2 regions of the Variovorax sp. LjRoot290 genome follow, and region 1 is predicted to be linked to the other one. Evidence: riboswitches for the same ligand, from Rfam matches in the RefSeq annotation. Region 1 holds a riboswitch; the other holds the start of a gene.

Evidence for each region. Region 1 has a riboswitch for glycine ahead of gcvT (glycine cleavage system aminomethyltransferase GcvT). Riboswitches for the same ligand answer to the same signal wherever they lie in the genome.
Region 2: it holds a riboswitch for glycine, as region 1 does, so the genes downstream of both, ACSQ9A_RS31340 (FAD-dependent oxidoreductase) here and gcvT (glycine cleavage system aminomethyltransferase GcvT) in region 1, are expected to answer to the same signal.

What each region holds. Positions count from the first base shown of each region.
Region 1 is NZ_CAXURW020000001.1:2,154,845-2,160,269, reverse strand. Features, by position in the region: gene ACSQ9A_RS10945 (TRAP transporter large permease) at 1-978, shown strand, start outside; gene ACSQ9A_RS10940 (hypothetical protein) at 1,060-1,596, shown strand; gene ACSQ9A_RS10935 (hypothetical protein) at 1,729-2,637, shown strand; glycine riboswitch at 2,667-2,769, shown strand; glycine riboswitch at 2,782-2,899, shown strand; gene gcvT (glycine cleavage system aminomethyltransferase GcvT) at 2,911-4,107, shown strand; gene gcvH (glycine cleavage system protein GcvH) at 4,132-4,506, shown strand; gene gcvP (aminomethyl-transferring glycine dehydrogenase) at 4,520-5,425, shown strand, end outside.
Region 2 is NZ_CAXURW020000002.1:503,191-508,615, forward strand. Features, by position in the region: gene ACSQ9A_RS31310 (glutathione S-transferase family protein) at 1-526, shown strand, start outside; gene ACSQ9A_RS31315 (alpha/beta fold hydrolase) at 688-1,506, shown strand; gene ACSQ9A_RS31320 (RidA family protein) at 1,624-1,965, shown strand; partial or broken gene ACSQ9A_RS31325 (transposase) at 2,176-2,373, shown strand; gene ACSQ9A_RS31330 (GlxA family transcriptional regulator) at 2,350-3,579, opposite strand; partial or broken gene ACSQ9A_RS31335 (transposase domain-containing protein) at 3,747-3,903, opposite strand; glycine riboswitch at 4,016-4,106, shown strand; glycine riboswitch at 4,122-4,227, shown strand; gene ACSQ9A_RS31340 (FAD-dependent oxidoreductase) at 4,311-4,481, shown strand; gene ACSQ9A_RS31345 (RidA family protein) at 4,508-4,978, shown strand.

The sequences.
Region 1 (5,425 bases):
TCGGGCATCTCGGGCTCGGCGCTGGCCGATGCCGCGGGGCCGGGCTCGATGCTCATCAGGATGATGGAGAAGGCCGGCTACCACCGCTCCTACGCGGCGGCGCTGACGGCCTCGACCGCGATCGTCGGCCCGATCATTCCGCCCTCGATCATCATGATCATCTACGCGCTGCAGGACGACAGCGTGTCGGTCGGCAGCCTGTTCGTGGCCGGCCTCGTTCCCGGCCTGCTGATCGCGGTCGCGATGTGCGTGGTGAACTTCCACGTTTCCAAGCAGCGCAACTACCGCGGCGACGGCGGCATGCCGCCCTGGCGCGAAGTGCTGCTGACCACCTGGAAAGCCATCCCCGCCATCCTGCTGCCGGTGGTGATCCTCGGCGGCATGCGCGCCGGCTGGTTCACGCCCACCGAGGCCTCGGTGGTGGCGGTGTTCTATGCGCTGGTGTGCGGCAAGTTCGTCTACCGCACGCTCGAATGGAAGGCGCTGCCGGACATCCTCGCGCGCTCGGCGCTGCTGTCGGCCTCGGTGCTGATCATCATCGGGCTGTCGGCCTCCTTCGCCTGGATCCTGACCATCGAAGGCGTTCCCCAGTCCCTGGCCGAATGGCTGGTCAGCATGCAGCTCTCGCCGTGGATGTTCCTGATCATCGTGAACGTCTTCCTGCTGCTCTTCGGCATCTTCATCGAGCCCTTGCCCGGCGTGATGGTGCTGGCACCCATCCTCGCGCCGGTGGCCATCAAGCTCGGCATCGACCCGGTCCACTTCGCGATGATCGTGATCTACAACCTCACGCTCGGCATGATCACGCCGCCGGTAGGCGGCCTGCTGTTCGTGACCTGCAACGTCTCGAAGGTGCCGATGTCGCAGCTGGTGCGCGAGCTCGTGCCCTTCCTGTGGGCGCACGCGGCCGTGCTGCTGGTGCTGACCTTCGTTCCGGCGCTCAGCACCTGGCTGCCGCGTTTGTGGGGCTTCAAATAGCGGCAGCGGCCCGGTCATTCACGAGGATGTCATGCGGATCCCCGATGCTGCGGCGCTCGACCCCGAACGCCCGAGCATCAGATGTTCCTCATCAAGACCGAGAAAGCGCGCCAAGAACTCCAGCCGGGCCGCCGCACGCTGGGCCAGCGCGAGCGCGCCCTGCTGCTGATGGCCGACGGCCAGCGCTCGGTCACCGACTTCGGCCAGCTCTTCGGCAGCCGCGACGAGGCCGGCCGCGTGGCGCTGCACCTGGTGCAGGAGGGCTATCTGCATCGTTCGCAACCCGCTACGCCCGCCGTGGCGCCGCCGGTGCTGGCAGCTCCGGCGCCGGACGCGAGCCCCGAGCCGCCGGTCGCGGCGGATGTCTTCGACGGCAAGCGTTCGCTCGCCACCACGCGGATGTTCCTGTTCGACCTGTGCGAGCGCATGTTCGTCAGGCGCGATCCGATCCTGGCCGGGCAGTTCCGCGAGCTGCTGCGTGAAGCGCGCGACCGGGAGTCGATGCTGGCCGCCGCATCCGCCATGCTCGGCGAGATCGAGAAGCTCGCGGGTGCCGAGCGCGCCACGTCGATCCGCGAACGCATCGACAAGCTGCTGCCGCCCCAGCTCGTGCATTGAAATCGGCCCCGACGGCCGCCATGGCCGCATCCGGACAAACTCGGCGTCTCCTCTGACAAGACGAGGAGGGATACTCGTCGCGTCGCGCCCATCCGGCGCCCCAACCCTCCCTTCTTTTTTCTGTCAACAGGCATGACGAACTACGGTTTTGTTCATCTGGAGTACGGGAGTCAGCATCGTGATCATTCGGTCCAGGTGCTGACCAAGCTGCGAAGGCAGTTGGCCGGCGAGAGCGATCGTGTCGTTCTCGCGATCGTCGACAACGCCAGGTCCACCGGAGGCGAAGCATTGCGCAATGCGGAATGCGAGGACGGCTTCGTCATCGCAGGCGACAACTCCAACCGCGAATTCACTGGGTGGGACCAAGGAGTCGCAGCCATTCTTGCCCGCAGCGGCGAGCCCGACGTGTGGATCTTTTCGAACGACACCGTCGCGCGAAACCACGGATGGAGCGAACGCAGGGTGGCCGGCTTCGGCGGTGAAATCAAGAGGCTGGGGCTGCACCCGGGCCCGTGGCTCTTCGGCGAGATCAACGATTTTCCGCGCTCGACGATGACGCCGCTCGGTCCCCTGCTCGAATGGGTTTCGACCTACTGCTTCGCGATGAACGGCAACCTGCGCCGCCAGCTCGGTGCGCTTTCGCCGGGCAACGAATTCCTGGATTCGCTGGTCTACGACCGCTTCGAACCCGAGCACCGTCTGTTTCGCGACAGCGTCGACGAGGCCTATGTCGATTTCGTGTCAGCCTGGCTGATCAAGGACGAGAGCGATCCGTCCAGGCAGCGCAGATTCAAGTGGTCCCACGAATGGCACAAGGCCAGTGCGCTCTCGCCGGAGAACTTCGACGACCTGCGCATGAAGGCGCGCTGCGTTCTCTCGGAGAGCATGCTCAGCGTGCGCGCCCGGCAGCTGGGCGCCGACATCCGCTCGCCCTACGACGCGCGCAATGCCAGAGCGCACATTCGCAGCTCCCTGCAGCTCGTCGCCGACAAGCTGTGGGAGAAGTTTCTGCTCAGGCGGCTGCGCCTGGAGCGCTCCTGAGCGGCCAGGACCGGGCTCATCCCTTACACTCGGACGGGTCAGGAGAGAGCCTCGCAGCGCGGGGCCGCCGAAGGCGCAGGTCCCCTCGAAAAACGGGCCCGAACGCTCAGGCAAAAGGACTGACGAAGCGCCCCATTTTCCGGGCGTTTCCTTGCTGGAGAGAGGCGGCGCATCGCGTTTTTTGTTCGCAGTGCCGTCCACCGAAGGAGCAAACCCCGATCGTGGGGCGAATCTCTCAGGTAAAGCGGACAGCAGGGGTGGCCCATGGCAAGAATGTCATGGATCTGGACTGCCCCTTTGGAGAGTGCCTTGGCCTCCGCATCCGACGATCTGCAAAAGACCCCGCTCTACGACCTGCACCTGGAGCTCGGCGCCCGCATGGTGCCCTTCGCGGGCTATGTGATGCCGGTGCAGTACCCCGCCGGCCTGATGGCCGAGCACAAGCACACGCGCGAGGCCGCCGGCCTGTTCGACATCTCCCACATGGGCCAGCTGCGCCTGGCTGGCCCCGATGCCGCCGCCGCGTTCGAGAGCCTGATGCCGGTCGACGTGATCGGCCTGGCGCCGGGCAAGCAGCGCTACGGCCTGCTCTTGAACGACGAAGGCGGCATCCTCGACGACCTGATGTTCTTCAACGAAGGCCACGACTCGCTGTTCGTGATCGTCAATGGCGCCTGCAAGGTGGCCGACATCGCGCACATCCAGGCCAGGATCGGCGCGCGCTGCCAGGTGCTGCCGATGCCCGACCACGCCCTGCTGGCGCTGCAGGGCCCGCAGGCCGTGACCGCGCTGGCCCGGCTCGCGCCCGGCATCGAGCGCTTCGTCTTCATGACCGGCGGCGCGGTGCAGATCGGCGGCATCGCGGCCTTTGCCACGCGCAGCGGCTACACGGGCGAGGACGGTTTCGAGATCTCGGTGGCCGCCAAGGATGCCGAAGCGCTCGCACGGCTGCTGCTCGCCCAGCCCGAGGTCAAGCCCGTCGGCCTGGGTGCGCGCAATTCGCTGCGGCTCGAAGCGGGCCTGTGCCTCTACGGCAACGACATCGACGAGACCACCACGCCGGTCGAAGCCTCGCTCAATTGGGCGATCCAGAAGGTGCGGCGCACCGGCGGTGCGCGCGAAGGCGGCTTTCCGGGCGCGGCCAAGGTGCTGGCGCAACTCACGGCGGCCAATGGCGTCGCAGGCCACCTGGACCACCACACGCTCAAGCGCAAGCGCGTCGGCCTGGTGGCGCTGGAGCGCGTGCCGGTGCGCGATGGCACGCTGCTCGAATCCTTCGAGGGCGCGCCCATCGGCCAGGTGACCAGCGGCCTGCTCGGCCCCACGGTCGACCGGCCGGTCGCGATGGCCTACGTCGCGCTCGCCTATGCCGAGCCCGGCACCCGCATCCAGGCCATCGTGCGCGGCAAGCCGGTGCCGATGGAGGTGAGCACCATGCCTTTCGTGCCGCAGCACTACTACCGCGGTTGAATTCTTTTCTTCAAGGAGCCTTTCATGAGCATCAAGTACACCAGGGACCACGAGTGGGTCCAGGCGGTCGGCGACGGCGTCGCCACCGTCGGCATCACCGTTCATGCGCAGGATGCGCTGGGCGACGTGGTCTTCGTCGACCTGCCGGAAGTCGGCAAGAGCTACAGCCAGGGCGATGTCGCCGGCGTGGTCGAGTCGGTCAAGGCGGCGGCCGACGTGTTCATGCCCATCACGGGCGAGATCACCGAAGTCAACGAGGCGCTGCGCGCCGACCCTTCGCTGGCCAACAGCGCGCCCGAAGCGGGCGGCTGGTTCTTCAAGATGAAGATCAGCGACGCCTCGCAGCTCGATGCACTGCTCGACGCCACCACCTATCAAAAGTTCGCCGACGAAAACTGAACCGAACACGCCAATGCCGAAGTCTTCCCTGCCCTCCCTCAGCGAACTCGAGAACGCCGAGGAATTCATCGCCCGCCATATCGGCATCGAGGCCGATGACGAAGCGCGCATGCTCGCCGCCGTCGGCTCGACCACCCGCGCCGAGCTGATCGACGGCATCGTGCCGCCGGCCATCCGCCGCACGAAGCCGATGCGCCTGCCCGCCTCGGTGACGGAGGCCGACGCGCTGGCCGAGCTGAAGGCCATTGCGGCGAAGAACAAGGTGGCGAAGAACTTCATCGGCCAGGGCTACTACGGCACCCACACGCCCGGCGTGATCCTGCGCAACGTGCTCGAGAACCCGGCCTGGTACACCGCCTACACGCCCTACCAGGCCGAGATTTCGCAGGGCCGCATGGAGGCACTGGTCAACTTCCAGACCATGGTGTGCGACCTCACCGGCATGGCCATCGCCAATGCCTCGATGCTCGACGAGGCCACGGCGGCGGCCGAGGCGATGACGCTCGCCAAGCGCAGCGCCAAGAGCAAGAGCAACGTGTTCCTGGTCTCGGGCGACTGCCATCCGCAGACCATCGAGGTCATCAGAACGCGCGCGGCGCCGCTCGGCATCGAGGTCAAGGTCAGCACCGTGTCGGAGACCCTGCCGCACCTGATGGCCAGCGGCGATTTCTTCGGCGCACTCGCGCAGTACCCCTCGACCACCGGCCACGTGCACGACCTGCGCCCGCTCGCCGGCCACGCCCATGCGTGCGACGCCGCCTTCTGCGTGGCGGCCGACCTGCTGGCGCTCACGCTGCTGGCGCCGCCCGGCGAATGGGATGCCGACATCGTGTGCGGCACCACGCAGCGCTTCGGCATGCCGATGTGCAACGGCGGCCCGCACGCGGCCTATCTGGCCTGCCGCGACGAGTTCAAGCGC
Region 2 (5,425 bases), on a different contig from region 1:
AACTCGCGTCGCACCGAACAAGCCTGACTTAGCTTTATTGCCATATAACCCGCTTGGGCAACTTCCAACACTCGTTCTAGACGACGGGACCGCGCTCTACGATAGTCTCGTAATCATCGAGCACCTCATTCATATGGCAGGTGGCGCCAAGCTTATTCCGTTGTCGCCGGAAGCGCGAATTGAAGAGCTTCGGCTGCATGCGTTGTGCAATGGTTTTCTCGACTTGTTGGTGCAATGGCGCATCGAATCAATGAAGGATACGAAGCAGATCGCGCTTATTAATGCGTTCAACTTGAAGTCGAGCATGGTATGGACAAGACTGGAGGCGACAGTCGAGCGAGTCGCGCAACGGCCTTTCGGGTTGGCCTCCATTACGCTGGCTATCGTTGCTGAATACGCTGACTTTCGGTTTCCAAGGCTCGGTTGGCGAGAAAAATACCCGGCGCTCTCTAGCTGGCATCAATCTATACAGTCACGGCCCTCTTTGGCCTCTACCAGATTTTTCGATAGCTCGAAGCCACAATAGGAAGGAAAGTATGGACCGCTGGTAATAACCTGCGATGTAATGAATCTTGATCATTGACGCAAGATTTTGCCGCGCGGCAATTGCAACGGTCCATATTGATGCTTCTTACAAGGTGACTACGGCTTACGGTCTCAACAGCTACCACCAAATTAGGATACTAAATGTCAAAACTCGAGCGCAAACTGATCCCCACGCCTGAAGGTCAGGTCGAACTTCTAGTCGAAGGCAAGGGCCCACGCATTGTCCTGCTCCCCTCGCTGGCGAGAGGCGCTACTGATTTCGATGAAATTGCACCATTAATTGCTGCGGCTGGATTCCGCGTGTTGCGACCGCAGCCACGCGGCATAGGCGCGAGTTCGGGGCCGACCGAAGGCATCACATTGATCGATCTTGCCGCCGATGTCGTTGCTGCGATCGAAGCCGATTGTGCGCCGGAGAAGCCTGAAGCATTGTGTGTGGTGGGCCACGCGTTCGGCAACTGGGTCGCGCGGGTTCTCGCCCATCATTGGCCTTCGATGACAAAATCTGTCGCACTTCTCGCGGCGATTATTGGCAGCACAATATCGCCCGAGCTCTTGATTTCCGTGAATGTCGTATCTGACAATTCCAAGCCGGATGCAGACCGCCTATTTTATTTGGAGCGTGACTTCTTCGCTCCGGGGCACGATGCTTCCGTTTGGTTGAGCGGGTGGCATACAGAGGTCTCTAAATTCCAGCTCGCGGCGACGAATGCAACGGCCGACAGTAGTTGGACCGAAGTAGGCAAAAATTTGCCGGTGCTTTATGTTGCGCCTGAATTTGACAAGATTGCACCCGTACCTGAAGAAGATTACTTGCGAGATCGTGTAGGCCACCTGACGACGATGGAAATCATTCATGGTTCTGGCCACGCACTTCTCCCGGAGAAGGTTTCGGAGGCCGCGGCTGTACTTGTCTCATTCGCCCAGTCCATCATGCGCGGCGAAGGGCGACCTACCTAAATCTACCTAGTCGCACGTGTGCTTCAAAGAGCCAGCATCTTTGCGGCTAAAGATTTTCCCGGCCCCGCTTTTCGCGCGGGGCCTTTTCCCACAGCTCAATTTTTCCAGGAGAACTCCATGAGCATTCAGCGCATCGAACCGGGCGCCCGCATGAGCAACGCCGTCGTCCACGGTAACATCGTCTATCTCGCCGGCCGGGTCGGCGAAGGCGAGAGCGTCACTGACCAGTGCAAGAGCGCACTTGCCGACGTTGACCGCCTGCTCGCTGCCGCCGGCAGTGACAAGTCGAAGATCCTGCAGACGATCATCTATCTCTCGGATATCGCCACTTTCGGCGAAATGAACGCCGTCTGGGAAGCCTGGATCGATCCAGTCAACCCGCCGGCCCGCGCCACCAGCGAAGCCAAGCTCACCACACCGAAATTCAAGGTGGAGTTCATCGTCACGGCGGCGATCTGATCGCTCCGATATAGGGAACCGGAAAGCCGGCCTATCGCTCTGATAGGCCGGCAATCGGGATTCGAGGAGTATCGTTTAAGGGTACGGGAGAGATCGGTCACCTGCCCCCTCCCAACCGTACCAGCGTAGTGGCAGGGAAGTCCGTCAACTTGGAATGACGGATTGATGAAGCGAGCCAGGCTTACCGGATGTGCAGATCATTGAAGTTTCGAGCAGGCGGCGGGTGCGAAGCCCGTCGATCTCGGCCGCGAGCACGGCGACTCGGAAATGACGCTGTATAGCTGGAAGGACCGTCACGGCGGCATGGACGCTTCCGAAGCGAAGCGCCTGAAGCAGCTCGAGGACGAGAACGCCAAACTCAACAAGCTGCTTGCCGAGGAGTTGTTAGAGGTGGCTCGGTTGTTTGAACAGTTTTCGGGCTGTCGCTAAGTGCATTTCTGGCTCGGTCAAGCCGCCATCGTGATTGATCCTGCTTGAAGAACCAACTACTGAGTGAGCCAGATTTGTGTAAACTGACTTCCTCGATCGCGATAAGTCTAAATCCTGATCACTCTTTACAATGCTTTCGTAGAGAGAAGCCCATTGCGGCGATATAACGTCATCCACGCTTACCTTTGATTGTCGTGCTTGTGATGGGGTCGTTGCAAATTGAGCCCGGAAACATCGATTGAAGTGAGAGCTATCGGAGAAACCGGTGATTGTCGCGATTTCCGTTATTGACTTGGGGCTATTTAAAAGAAGCCAATATCCATAAGCAAGTCGAAACTGACGGCAATATTGCTGGACCGGCTGCTTCATTTCCTGCTGGAAAAGCCGTTCTATCTGCCGCTTAGAAACCCCCAAGGTTGACGCAAGAGATTCAACCTTCAATGGCTGCTGTCCAAGATTTCTTTCGATGATCTTGAGCGCCCGAAGTACTCTCGCATCGAGTGGATTTTCTCTTGTTCCAGAATTCTGCTCAGTTTCGGTGGGGGAGGCCGAAAGCTCTTGCGGCGCGGGAATCTCGGCGCCGATAGCGGAATAATGACGTTCTAAAAGCCATGATCCGAGTTCCAGTGCCGCTAGCCCTCCCGCACAGCTAACTCGCCTGCCGCTCACGACCAAGTTAAGGCCTGAGATTTGCTGCACCTCCGCAAAACGGGTATCTCGGTCGGCGCCGCGATACCAATCTGTTGCGCAGGGCAATCTATCGAAAAATCCGGCTTCGATTAGCACAAATAGTCCGGAACCTATTCCCGCAAGAGTTGCGCCCTTCATATCGGCGCTTGTGAGTGCTTCCAGAATCGATCTGCGGTCCTCGACAGGAGCAGCTGTCTTCCCGCCTATCACGAAAACGTAGTTGCAATCGCGAGCAGCGTGCAGGGGCGCTGTCGGAGGTACTTGGACCCCGCAGGTCGTTTGCGCTGGCTTTTGTCCTAGAACGACATATTCAAAGTCGACTCCGACCGCGGCTGCCGGGTCGGTGCAATGCTTCAAGATATAAACCAGGGCAGAGTACGAAAACATCGTGAAGCCTGGAAGGAGGATGAAGCCGACCTTCACTCGCCGCCGCGCCAGCTTGGCGGATTCGGCCTTCACACCAGAAACCGGCATCATCGTGGACTCTCCTGCCATAAGGTCGGCAATCGTAGCAGTTGCAGTATGTCCGCGCGCAATCGGATGCTCATGGCACTTGTCGCATAGAAGGTAAGCGGATGGCCGTCCGATCCTTGACGACTGCGACCGGCGGCACGCGGCAATTGGCCGCTCACGGCGGTCTCGCCGGGAGGGCGCTTCATCGATTGCCAGCGGTGCGGCAGGAGATTGTCGATGCGGCTGGCCATGTGCGTGGGCAGGCGCTGCAGGACGTCTTTAGGTACGCGTGCGGATCGGGGCCGCAGAGCTTGCCGCCTGCACCAGGCTCATCACGACGGCCGCGCGCTGGCCGGCCAGTTCTGATTTTTTCAACTCCCCTGCCTCACGTTCCAGGCTTGGCGCTCGAACAACGAGAGGCTGGTTGGCTCCCGACCCCTTGCGGCACTATCGACTTCCAGCAACGATCCGAATAGACTTCGATATAGCAGGAGAGCGGGCCGCGCGAAGCGGCTCCACCGAAGGCGCAAACTCCCATAAACGCTCAGGTCGGCTCACGTGATGAGCCTGTACTGCATCAGCTGTCAAAGCCGTCTGGAGAGCCATCACGTCATGTGATGCACCGAAGGAGCAAACTCGCTGCGGGCGCAGCGGGTGAATCTCTCAGGTACCGAGGACAGGGGGAGCGGCAACTTGGACGCATGGTCCGGTTGCTTTCTTTTCGAGCTTCCGTTTCTCCGCGTTCAAGCGCTGCAACCTCATAGGTTCACGAAATGCGCGTGATCGTTCTCGGCGCCGGCATGCTCGGCGTGACCTCGGCTTACTACCTCCAGCAACTCGGCCACGAAGTGACCGTGATCGACCGGCAGGCCACACTGGCTGCCGAGCCGAATGCCGACGATCTGCTCTCCGCACCACTCGACGACCTCTATTTCGGCAATTGACCACTTACTTCCAAGGACACCAGAGAATGACAACGCAAGGACCCGACGTACGCCTGACCCAACTCGGCATCGAATTGCCGAAGGCGGTCGCCCCCGTCGCCAACTATGTGCCGGCCCGAAAGAGCGGCTCGCTGATCTACATCGCGGGCCAGGTGCCGACCGCCGGCGGCAAGGACCAGTACGTGGGCAAGGTCGGCCAGGACGTCTCGATCGAGAACGCCCAGAAGGCGGCGCGACTGTGCGCGATCAACATCCTTGCCCAGCTGCGCACGGCCCTGGGCGGCAGCCTCGATGGCGTCGCGGGCTGCGTGCGCCTCGGCGGCTTCGTTAATTCCACCCCCGAGTTCGGCGACCATCCGAAGGTGATCAACGGCGCCTCCGACCTGATGGTCGAGGTGTTCGGCGAAGCGGGTCGGCATGCGCGCGCCGCAGTCGGCTGCAATTCGCTACCGCGCAACGTCGCTGTCCAGGTCGATGCCATCTTCGAGTTGGCCTGACGATGAACCACGCCGCGGCCTGGGCTGACGGCTGTGTGCCGATAAATGCGCTGACCGGCTTCCTCGGCAGCGGCACCCACGCTGCTACGCCATTTGCTGGCCGATGCCGGCGTGGCGGACACGGTGGTGGTCATCAACGAGTTCGGTGAGGTCGGGCACGACCACCTGTTGGTGCGCGCGAGCTCGCTGAAGACGTCGTCCTGCTGAGCTTGGGCACTCTACGAGTTCGGCCGGGCTCTATTGGCTAGACTGCGTTTCAGCGCGGGCGCAATACACGACGCGACGCGGACCAACCGTGAAGACCGCCTTTTTAGATGAAGGACTCGGTAAATCTAGAACACTGCTAGGGAAATGCTTATATGGCGCCTCCCGGATTACAAGCAACTTGTGTGTAAAGGATCAGGAGGCAGGGCTGCAGTCTCATATTCGGCCTGTTGTGCAGGCGTG